DNA from 2 places in the Paraburkholderia sp. BR10923 genome. Region 1 is predicted to be linked to the other one. Evidence: riboswitches for the same ligand, from Rfam matches in the RefSeq annotation. Region 1 holds a riboswitch; the other holds the start of a gene.
What was found. A riboswitch is a leader RNA that binds a small molecule or an ion and turns the genes downstream of it on or off. The one in region 1 is predicted to bind cobalamin.

Region 1 (5,054 bases):
CCCCGAAGGAAGTCCCGTTGGGGGGCGCGGACATCGCTCAGAACTCCACGCCGCGCTGTGCCTTCACACCCTGCTCGCGATACGGATGCTTGATCGCGCGCATTTCGGTGACGAGGTCGGCGGCTTCGATCAGCGCGTCGGGCGCATGGCGCCCGGTCACGACGACGTGCAGCATCGGCGCGCGCGCGTTAATCACGGCGAGCACTTCGTCGAGCGGCAGGTACTCGTACTTCAGCACGGTGTTCAGTTCGTCGAGGATCACCATCTGATAGTCGCCGCTTTCGATCATCCGCCGCGCTTCGTTCCAGCCCTTGCGCGCGGTTGCCATGTCGGCTTCGCGGTTCTGCGTGTTCCACGTATAGCCGTCGCCCATCGTGACGAAATCGCATTGCGCGATCGCTCCGAGGAAATCGCGCTCCGACGTATGCAGCGCGCCCTTGATGAACTGCACGACACCCAGCCGCATGCCGTGGCCGAGCACCCGCACGGCCATGCCGAACGCGGCCGTGCTCTTGCCCTTGCCGGTGCCGGTGTTGACGATCAGCAGGCCTTTTTCGACGGTAGCGCTGGCCTGCTTCTTTTCGTGGCCTTCGCGGCGCCGTTCGGTCATGCGTTGATGCGATTCGGGATCGGTTTTCATCGGAGGTCCTGGTCTTGAGGGGCGGGATGGAAGGGCGCTACGTCGCCGGGTGCGCTGTCGCTCGCCGCCGCAATCGCGACCGTAATGCCGGCGTGCGTGGTCTTGTGTACGACCAGACGTGCGTTTTGCGCGATTGTCGCGCGGACCGACGCTGCTGCCGCCAGTAGCGCACACGGTTCGCACACACCGTCGACACCAAGATGCGCGCGCGCGGCCGCCGACGGCGACGCGACCGGTGCGGCGGCGATCTGCTCGCGGCTGAACAGTTGCAGCGGTAGTTGATGGCGCGAACAGAATTCGAGCAGACCTGCTTCGTTGGCTTTGGCGTCGATCGTCGCAATGGTGTGGATCTGCTCGAAGGCATTCGAACCGAGTGCTGCGCGCACGGCGGCTTCGATGTCAGCCGCATCGCTGTGCAAGCGGCAACCTATGCCGACGCTCAGCGTTTTAATCGCGCTCGCAGCTTGTTCGTGATCGACTCGGCCGTCGCGTTTGGCCGCATCACGCGCAAGCGCGAACGAGGCCACGCCGCCGATCACGACGATCGCCGGCGAGCCGAGCCCCGCGCGCACGACCGCCTCGGCAAACTCGCGCAGCGGCGCGAGCACGTGACGCTGCTCCGGCCGCGTCGCCGATTCGATCGCCGCGCAGGGCGTATCGGCGGACATGCCGGCCGCGAGCAACGCGCCGACGATTTCGCCGAGCCGCCGCATGCCCATATAGATCACGAGCGTCATGCGCGTCGCGGCGAGCGCGGCCCAGTCCGGTTCGCCGCTGCCGGCGCCGTGGCCGGTGACGAACACGACGCCCTGCGCGTAATCGCGATGCGTGACCGCGATGCCGAGCGTCGCGGGCGCGGCGATGCCGGCCGTGATGCCGTTGATCACGTCGACTTCAACACCAGCCGCCTGCAGCGCCTGCAATTCTTCGCCGCCGCGGCCGAACACGAACGGATCGCCGCCTTTGAGCCGCGCCACGCTGCGTCCCGCGCGCAGATGCCCGAGCATTTGCGCGACGATGTCCGCTTGCGGAGTCGACGGATGGCCGCCGCGCTTGCCGACGTATACGACTTGCGCGTTGGCGCCCGCGAACTGCAGAACGTCGGGATTGACCAGATCGTCGACCAGCACGACATCGGCCTGCGCGAGCGCACGGGTGGCCTTCAGCGTCATCAGTTCGACGTCGCCGGGACCGGCGCCGATCAGCCAGGCGCGCGTCATCGCGGCGTGCATGGCGCATGCCATGCGGAGATGGGAGGGGAGTGGCGGCGTGCGACGGTGCGCGCGGCGGTGAATATGGATGTCATGCGGTACAGCGAATCCGGGCGCGGCCACTCGTGCGGTTCGCGGCGGATTCTTCAGTGAGAACGCCACGACACGCGCGATGCCGCGCTACTACGCCTTCACATCCGTTCCCCGCGGATTCCGGCGGCCGGCGGCGCAACCCGATGCACGCATGCATGCGGCGCCGCCTCCGCGTCTGGCCGGTATCCGGGCTGGCGGCCTCACGCGCTTCGCCTTCCCGTCCCGGTTTGCGAATCTGCGGATTCGCGGGGACAGTGGCATCAAAAAACGCATGCGCGGCACAGCGGAATCGAAGCTGAATCGAACCGCGCGCCGCAGGTCGCTTACCGTTGCGGGGACAGCACAGGTTGAACGCGCGACGCGCTGCCTGTTTCCCGTTTAACTGCACATGCGAGCGCATGTGCGGGCACCAAACGCGCGCATACGATAGCACATGACGCCTTGCCGGATAAGCCGCGGCGGCGCTTTCCGACGCCCTGCGTTCCTTGACTGCGCATGCCCGGGGGCCTACACTCGCACGCACTTTGGGTGCTCGCGTGCGCGTTCGTGCGCATGCAGTTAAACGGGAAACAGGGAGCCATCTGCGCTAGAGCGGCTAACCTGTGCTGTCCCCGCAACGGTAAGCGGAAAGCGGTTCCGGCTTGATAGCCGGGCGCCGCGGTGCCGACTTCGATGTCCTCGCGCAAGGTCGCGTCGACATATCACCACTGGACGAGAAACCACTCGTCCGGGAAGGGGAAGCGGCGCTTTCGCCAGCCCGGATACCGGCCCGAAGAAGCAGAACGACCGCCGCGGGGATGCGGCGGCGCGTTCATGACCTCAGTTCCGCTTTCTGTATTTCCGTTGTCGCGGCAATGCCGTCGTTCGTCCCCGTGTCTGGTGATCGCTGGTACTGTTGCGCGTGCTTCATTCGCTCCATTCGCCAGCCGATGCCGACCGATGCGCGGAACTTGCGGCAGACCAATGCAACGCAAAGGGATGGACCTCACGATGCAAACTCAATTGCGCAAGATTCCCGTCACGATCGTTACCGGCTTTCTCGGCAGTGGCAAAACTACGTTGCTGCGGCACATCCTTCAGCATGCGGGCGGCAAGCGCATCGCGGTGATCGTCAACGAGTTCGGCGAACTCGGCATCGACGGCGAAATCCTCAAGGGCTGCGGCATCGGTTGCGATGAAAACGGCGTCGAGACCGAAGGGCAATTGTATGAACTCGCGAACGGTTGTCTGTGCTGCACCGTGCAGGAAGAGTTTTTCCCGGTGATGGAAAAGCTCGCTGAGCGGCGCGACGAACTCGATCACGTGCTGATCGAAACCTCGGGGCTCGCATTGCCGAAGCCGCTCGTGCAGGCGTTCAACTGGCCGCAGATCCGCAACGGCTTCACGGTCGACGCGGTGGTGACGGTGGTGGATGGCCCCGCCGCCGCAAGCGGCCAGTTCGCCGATAACCCGGTCGCCGTCGATGCGCAGCGCAAGGCCGATCCGAATCTCGATCACGAGTCGCCGCTGCACGAGCTGTTCGAAGACCAGTTGTCGGCCGCCGATCTGGTGATTCTGAACAAGACCGATCTGATCGACGACGCGCGGCAGCACGAAGTGGAAGCCGCGATCCGCGCGGAGATTCCGCCGCAGGTGAAGATCGTGCGCGCGCAGCGGGGGCAGCTCGACCTGCATACGCTGCTGGGGCTCGAAGCGGCGTCGGAACAGACGATCCATCTGCGTCACGACCACCACGGTTCCGCCGACGACCCCGATCATCACCACGACGAATTCGATTCGGTCGTCGTGCAGGCATCGGTGCCGTCGCGCGACGCGGCGCTCGCCGCGTTGCAGACGCTGGTCGAAAGCCACACGATTTACCGTGTCAAAGGCTTCGCGGCACTGCCGGGCGCGGCGATGCGCCTCGTGATCCAGGGCGTTGGCCGGCGCTTCGACAGCTACTTCGACCGGCGCTGGCAGGCGGGCGAAAGCGGCGACGACGCCCTGAGCCGCTTCGTGCTGATCGGCGAAGACCTCGATCAACCCGCGCTGCAACAGGCATTCGACGCGGCGCTCGGCGCGACGTCGAACGCGACGGCATAACGGGCGCGCCAGCATGCATTTGCTGCGCACGACGCCGGGCGGTTTCGTCGACGATACGCAGGGCGTGATCCGCATCGATCAGCAGCCCGCCGAGATCGTCGTGCTCAGTTCCGCCGACACCACGCTGTCGCTGCTCGCGAGCGTGGTGCCGCGTCTCGATGACGGCTTCCCGAGCCTGCGGCTCGCGAACGTCACGTATCTGCGTCAGCCGGCCTCGGTCGATTTCTATCTCGACGACGTGTTGCAGCATGCGCGCGTGGTCGTCGTCGATCATCTCGGCGGCGAAGCGTATTGGCCGTACGGCATCGAGCAGGTCGTCGCGCTCGCGCAGCGCAAACAGCAAACGCTCGCGATGTTTTCCGGCGATCTGCAGGAGGACCCGAACCTGCTCGCGCGCAGCACCGCGAGCGCCGAGTTGTGTCAGCAGTTGTGGCGCTATCTGCGCGAGGGCGGTCCGCAGAACGCCGAGGCGTTTTTGCGCTGCATCGCGTACCGCGCGCTCGGTTGGGGGCGCGCGCCCGAGCCGCCGCGCGCATTGCCGGCCGCGTCGCTGTATCACCCCGAGCGCGATACGCCTACCGTTGCCGACTGGCAGGCGCGTTGGCGGCAGGACGCGCCGGTTGTCGCGATCCTGTTCTACAAGGCGCATCTGCAGGCCGCCAATACCGCGGTGTTCGATGCGCTGATCGATGCGCTCGAAGCGCAAGGGCTCAATCCGCTGCCGCTCGCGATCACGTCGTTGAAGGATGCGATGAGCCGCGATGTCGTGCAGTCGCTGTGCGCGCAACATGGCGTCGCGCTGGTGCTGAACACCACCGCGTTCGCCGCGTCCGCGATCGACGACCCCGAGCCGCTCGCACTCGCCGGCGACGCGCCGGTGTTCCAGGTGATCCTGAGCGGCGGCAATCGCGACGATTGGCTGAAAGACAACCACGGCCTCAATTCGCGCGACATCGCGATGCACGTCGCGCTGCCCGAGGTGGACGGGCGCATCATCACGCGCGCGATCAGCTTCAAGGGGCTCGCGT
Region 2 (5,054 bases), on a different contig from region 1:
CCTGCACCTTCGCATGGCCGACGTTCTCCGCGAGATAGATGCCGGGGATCGTCTGCACGTAGTCGATCAGATTCGTATAGCGCGTCTGGAATGCGTTCAGACGCATCACGCCGAGCGCGTCGGTCGCGTACTGCAAACCGGCTTCGACCGAGTGACTGCGCTCCGGCTGGATCGACGGGTTGCCGCTGATCGGATAGTACAGATCGTCGAAGCTCGGCGCGCGGAACGCATCGGAATAGCTTGCGGTTACCTTCCAGCGCGACGTGATGTCGAAACCGTAGCCGAGATAGTAACTGTTCGCTCCGCCGAAATCGGAGTACTGGTCGCGGCGTACGTTGGCCTGAATCTGGTTGCGGCCGAAGCGTGCGCTGTAGCCGGCGAAGACCGAATCGACGTGACGGTCGGGCGCGGCGAACGTGTCGGAGTCGAGAATCTGGTCGAGATGTTCGTAGCCGAATTGCAGCTTCTGGTTCGCGGCGAGCGCGAAATCGTTCTGCCACGTGTACTGGCGATTGTCGGTATCGAAGCGGTCGTTGTAGATGCCATTGGTGTTCGATACGCTGCGGTCGTCGCCCACGGCGAGCGTGAAGTGGGTGGTCCACCAGTCGGTCAGCTTGCCGTTCGCAAACACCGACACCTGACGCACCTTGCTATAGAGGTTGTTCAGATCGGTTGGCACGCCGTACGCATTGTCGTAGCTGTTGTTGTTGTTCGACTGGAAGTAGCTGACACCCGCATCCCACTTGTCGGTGAACTTGTGGCGCAGCGACGCGCTGATGCTCTCGTTCAGATTGCCGTTCGCGTTCGGATTCGCGCCCGGCGCCTCGAGCGGATCGAGCGACGAAAAGCCGTCGTTCTTCGTGCGCGCGAGCGAGATGTTGAAGGTCGTGCGACCGTCCTGATCGAGCGCGCCGTTCACGCCGGCCGTTTGCGTCTGCGTGTGATAGCTGCCGTAGCCGAGCGAAAAATTGAAGCGCGGCGGATGATCGCCGCCGTCTTTCGTGAACACCTGCACGACACCGCCGATCGCGCCCGAGCCGTACAACGCCGACACGTTGCCGTTCACGACTTCGACGTGATCGACCTGGTCGAGCGGAATCTGTGCGAGCTGAGCGGAGCCGAGACTCACCGAATCGACGCGCACGCCGTCGATCAGCAGCAGCGATTGCGTCGACGACGCGCCGCGCAGAAAGAGGCTCGTGGTCGAACCGGGGCCACCCGTGCGCGAGATTTGCGCGCCGGGCGCGAGTCGCAGCAGGCCGGGCAGATCGGTCGCGGTCGTGTCGGCGATGTCCTGCTGATCGAACTGCGTGGTCTGCGGGATCGCGTCGCGCAACGCTTGCGCTCCGCGTTGTGCGGTCACGACGATCGGCGAGAGCACGTTGCCCGATGCATCGGCGGAAGCGGGATTGGCCGCATCCGCAACGTTTGGGGCGTTCGCGGTGCTTGCATCCGCAGCGGACGATGAAGGCACAGGCTCGGCGCTTTGCGCATGCGCGACGAGCGGCAGGCTCGCGAACGCGAGCAGCGTCGCGCGGGCGATGGGGGACAACATGGGATGACATTCCTGTGGATAGCATGCACGGCCTGCTTCCCCGCAGGCCGACGCGTCACGAGGCGTCCCCCAATGTTTAACGTTTTCGCGGGGGACGTCCCTCTTTTCTGGCCGGTATCCGGGCTACGACACATCGATCCCGCCTTCCCACGCGTGACGCGCAGTGGCACACTCGCAGATTGAACTTCCAACCGTGCGACAAGGACCGACCTGCATGAGCACATCACATGCGGTCGTTTACCGTTGCGGGGGCAGCGCAGGTTCGCGCATCCGGTTTGGCACCGCGCGCGCCCTGCTTCCCGTTTAACTGCGCGCGCCGAAAAGCGCGCGCGGGCACCAGAGTGCGGGAAGTGTAGGAGCGGCTTCGCGGGGCGTCAAGAAAGGCCAACCGGAGCGCGATCCGTTCTGTCGAATGCAGGTTATTGTCCGATGGATTGCCGGTCTTTGATCTTATGGTCGACGACACGACTCGCAACGAACCTGCATGAAGCGATGCTGTTACGTCTCGAAACGAGACAATTGTCGGAACCTGTAATATTCCGCGCTAAAATGCGATGTCTTTAGAGGACGCAGCACATGCTCACCGAACTCGAATCACTCTCCCAGAACATCGGCAAGCTGATTGCGATCAGCAAGCGCCACAACGAAGCGCGGATCGCGCTCGAAGAGCAACTCGCGCAAACGCGTGCCGAAGTACAAGCCACGCACACCGAACTCGCGCAATTGCGTGCCGAGCGCGATGCACTGCAAGCGGAACGCGACGCGCTGTCCGCCAAGATCGACGACGCTCAGGTGCGCCTGAATGCGATTCTCGAAAAATTGCCGCGCGCACGCGCAAGCAGCGAACCGGATAACCAGCTCGATCTGCTCGAGTCCGCCCAGCCCGAACACGAGGAAGCGGAAGGCGACGTGAGCCGACACGGAGAAAGCGCATGACCACCAAGCAGATCGAAGTATCGATTCTCGAAGTACCCTACCGTCTCGCCTGTTCGCCTGAAACGGAAGGCGCGCTGCTCGAGGCGGTCGCGCGCGTCGACGCCGAGATGAAGAAAATCCGCAGCGGCAGCAATGTGCGCGGCACCGATCGCATCGCGGTGATGGCGGCGCTGTCGCTGGCATCGGAACTGCTTAAGCTGCAAAGCAGCGTGCGACACGGAGAAGCATTTCCTGCTGAAGAAATCCGGCGTACAATGCAGCAAATGAACGAACAGCTAGGTACTGTGATTGAGCAGTACAGCATGCAGTAAGCAGTAGTTGACTCAATAGCGGGCCGGTTTCGAACCGGTCACATGTTCAACGGTATGTGTTGTAGCTTCATCGGTTTAGCTTCCCTGCCTGGTTCGCCAAGGTCATATATTCCTTGAACCAATGCCATGTGCACGGTTGCGGAAATTTGTAGCACGGGTGTGCGCGTCACTCTGTCTGATGTACCCGAAGTGTTGCTAACTGCGACCAATTCTGAACCCTCGGTTCAGGATGCCGGCCTAGCGGCTAAGGCGGGGACCTTATCTGGAACGGCATCGGACTTCGGTTCGATGCCGTTTTTCTTTGGTCGTCGTTTTTTCTTTTTGTGTGCCTGTTTCAGGGGCTTTTCCGCGCGCGCCTGTTGTTGGCGCCTCGTTCAATCTCACACGCTCACTCCGATTCATGCGCTACTGGCTGATGAAGTCCGAACCGGACGAAGCAAGCATCGACGACCTCGCCAACGCACCGCATCGCACCTTGCCGTGGACCGGCGTGCGCAACTATCAGGCGCGCAACTTCATGCGCGACGTGATGCAGGTCGGCGACGGCGTGCTCTTCTATCATTCGAGCTGTCCGGAACCCGGCATCGCGGGCATCGCGGAAGTCTCGTCGACCGCGTATCCGGACCCGACGCAGTTCGATAAAAAGAGTCCGTACTACGACGCGAAATCGTCGCGGGAAACGCCGCGCTGGATGCTCGTCGACGTCGTGTTCAAGAAGAAAATCCCGCTGATTCCGCTGGCCGCGCTGCGCGAGCATGCCGAATTGCAGGACATGCGCGTGCTCGCCAAAGGCAACCGTCTGTCGATCACACCGGTGACCGACGCCGAATGGCGCTTCATCACTAAACAGCTGGTTTAAGGGCAAATGCGCGACGCGGGACGTGTCGTGATCGCGTCCGGGCCATCATTTCCGATGCGGCGGCGAAGTACTAATTGGGGAACCAAGCGCCAGTAAGACGCGCCTAATCGCTCGACGAAAGCGCGAGTTCGAACCAGCCGTTCGACGGCATCCCGATCCATTCGCTAGCGCATCCGTCAAACCGCGCGCCACCATCGCGTCATCACGCGGCGCACGCGTCGAACGTGCACAACCTGTTCAAACAAGGATTCCAGCCATGACGACAAAAACCGCACGGGCCCTCGCACTCGCGCTCGCCTTTGGCGCGCCTGTGGCGCTCGCGCTGAACCCGGCGCCCGCTCGCGCGCAGACCATGATGCCGCAGCCCTCGGGCGTGCTGTCGCTGAATGCGCAGGCGAGCGCGGAAGTCCCGCAGGACGAAGTCGAAATCACGCTGTTTTACGAGCAGGAAGCGAGCGAGCCGTCGGCGTTGACGTCGACGCTGAACCAACGTGCCGACGCGGCATTGCAGAAGGCGCGCGGCGTGGCCGGCGTAACCGCGCGCTCGGGTGCGTTCTCGATCTTCCCGTCAACGGACCGCGACGGACGCATCTCGGCGTGGCGCGGCCGCACGGAAGTCGTGCTCGAATCGCGCGACTTCGCCGCGGCATCGAAGCTCGCCGGACAGATGGCATCGATCATGCAGGTAGGTAACGTGCGTTTCTCGCTGTCGCCGGAAGCGCAGCGCGCCGCCGAACAGCGGCTCAGCGGCGAGGCGATCAAATCGTTTCGCGAGCAGGCCGCGGCATCGTCGCAGGCGTTCGGCTTTAGCGGCTATTCGATCCGCGAGGTCAACGTGAATCACAGCGGCGTGATGCCGCGTCCGATGATGATGATGAGCGCACGCGCGATGGGCGCCGACGCGAAGAGCGCGCCGATGCCGCTCGAAGGTGGCACCTCGACGGTGACGGTCAACGTGTCGGGGTCGGTGCAGATGAAGTGACGCGCACGCGCGAACGCCAGCGCATCAAAGAGAAACGCCACGGCATCCATCGAAGCCGTGGCGTTTTTTCATGCAGCGTTCGCTACGCTGGCCGGGCGCAGTTCAGTTCGCGCCGACCGCCTGCGCCGGCTCGCGGCGCCCCCGGCGATACGCCCACACCATCAGGCCGATGCCCGCGAGGATCATTGGCAACGACAGCCATTGACCCATCGACAGCCCCATCGCGAGCAGGCCGAGGAAATCGTCCGGCTCGCGCGCGAATTCGACCGTGAAGCGCGCGAGGCCGTAGCCGATCAGGAACATTGCGGAGATCGCGCCGAGCGGCTTCGGCTTGCGCGAGAAGAAAATCAGCACGAAAAACAGCGCCACGCCTTCGAGCGCGATCTCGTACAGCTCCGACGGATGCCGCGG

Region 2: another riboswitch for cobalamin. It lies ahead of AB3X94_RS08610 (TonB-dependent receptor); the one in region 1 lies ahead of cobW (cobalamin biosynthesis protein CobW).

The regions. Positions count from the first base shown of each region.
Region 1 is NZ_JBFPKO010000037.1:34,750-39,803, forward strand. Features, by position in the region: gene AB3X94_RS37070 (cobyrinate a,c-diamide synthase) at 1-34, opposite strand, end outside; gene cobO (cob(I)yrinic acid a,c-diamide adenosyltransferase) at 38-640, opposite strand; gene AB3X94_RS37080 (cobalamin biosynthesis protein) at 637-1,092, opposite strand; partial or broken gene cobA (uroporphyrinogen-III C-methyltransferase) at 1,135-1,860, opposite strand; cobalamin riboswitch at 2,104-2,373, opposite strand; cobalamin riboswitch at 2,454-2,732, shown strand; gene cobW (cobalamin biosynthesis protein CobW) at 2,935-4,026, shown strand; gene cobN (cobaltochelatase subunit CobN) at 4,040-5,054, shown strand, end outside.
Region 2 is NZ_JBFPKO010000004.1:26,987-32,040, forward strand. Features, by position in the region: gene AB3X94_RS08610 (TonB-dependent receptor) at 1-1,555, opposite strand, end outside; cobalamin riboswitch at 1,647-1,911, opposite strand; gene AB3X94_RS08615 (ATPase) at 2,132-2,491, shown strand; gene AB3X94_RS08620 (cell division protein ZapA) at 2,488-2,802, shown strand; RNA gene ssrS (6S RNA) at 2,881-3,062, shown strand; gene AB3X94_RS08630 (EVE domain-containing protein) at 3,203-3,661, shown strand; gene AB3X94_RS08635 (SIMPL domain-containing protein) at 3,918-4,643, shown strand; gene lgt (prolipoprotein diacylglyceryl transferase) at 4,746-5,054, opposite strand, start outside.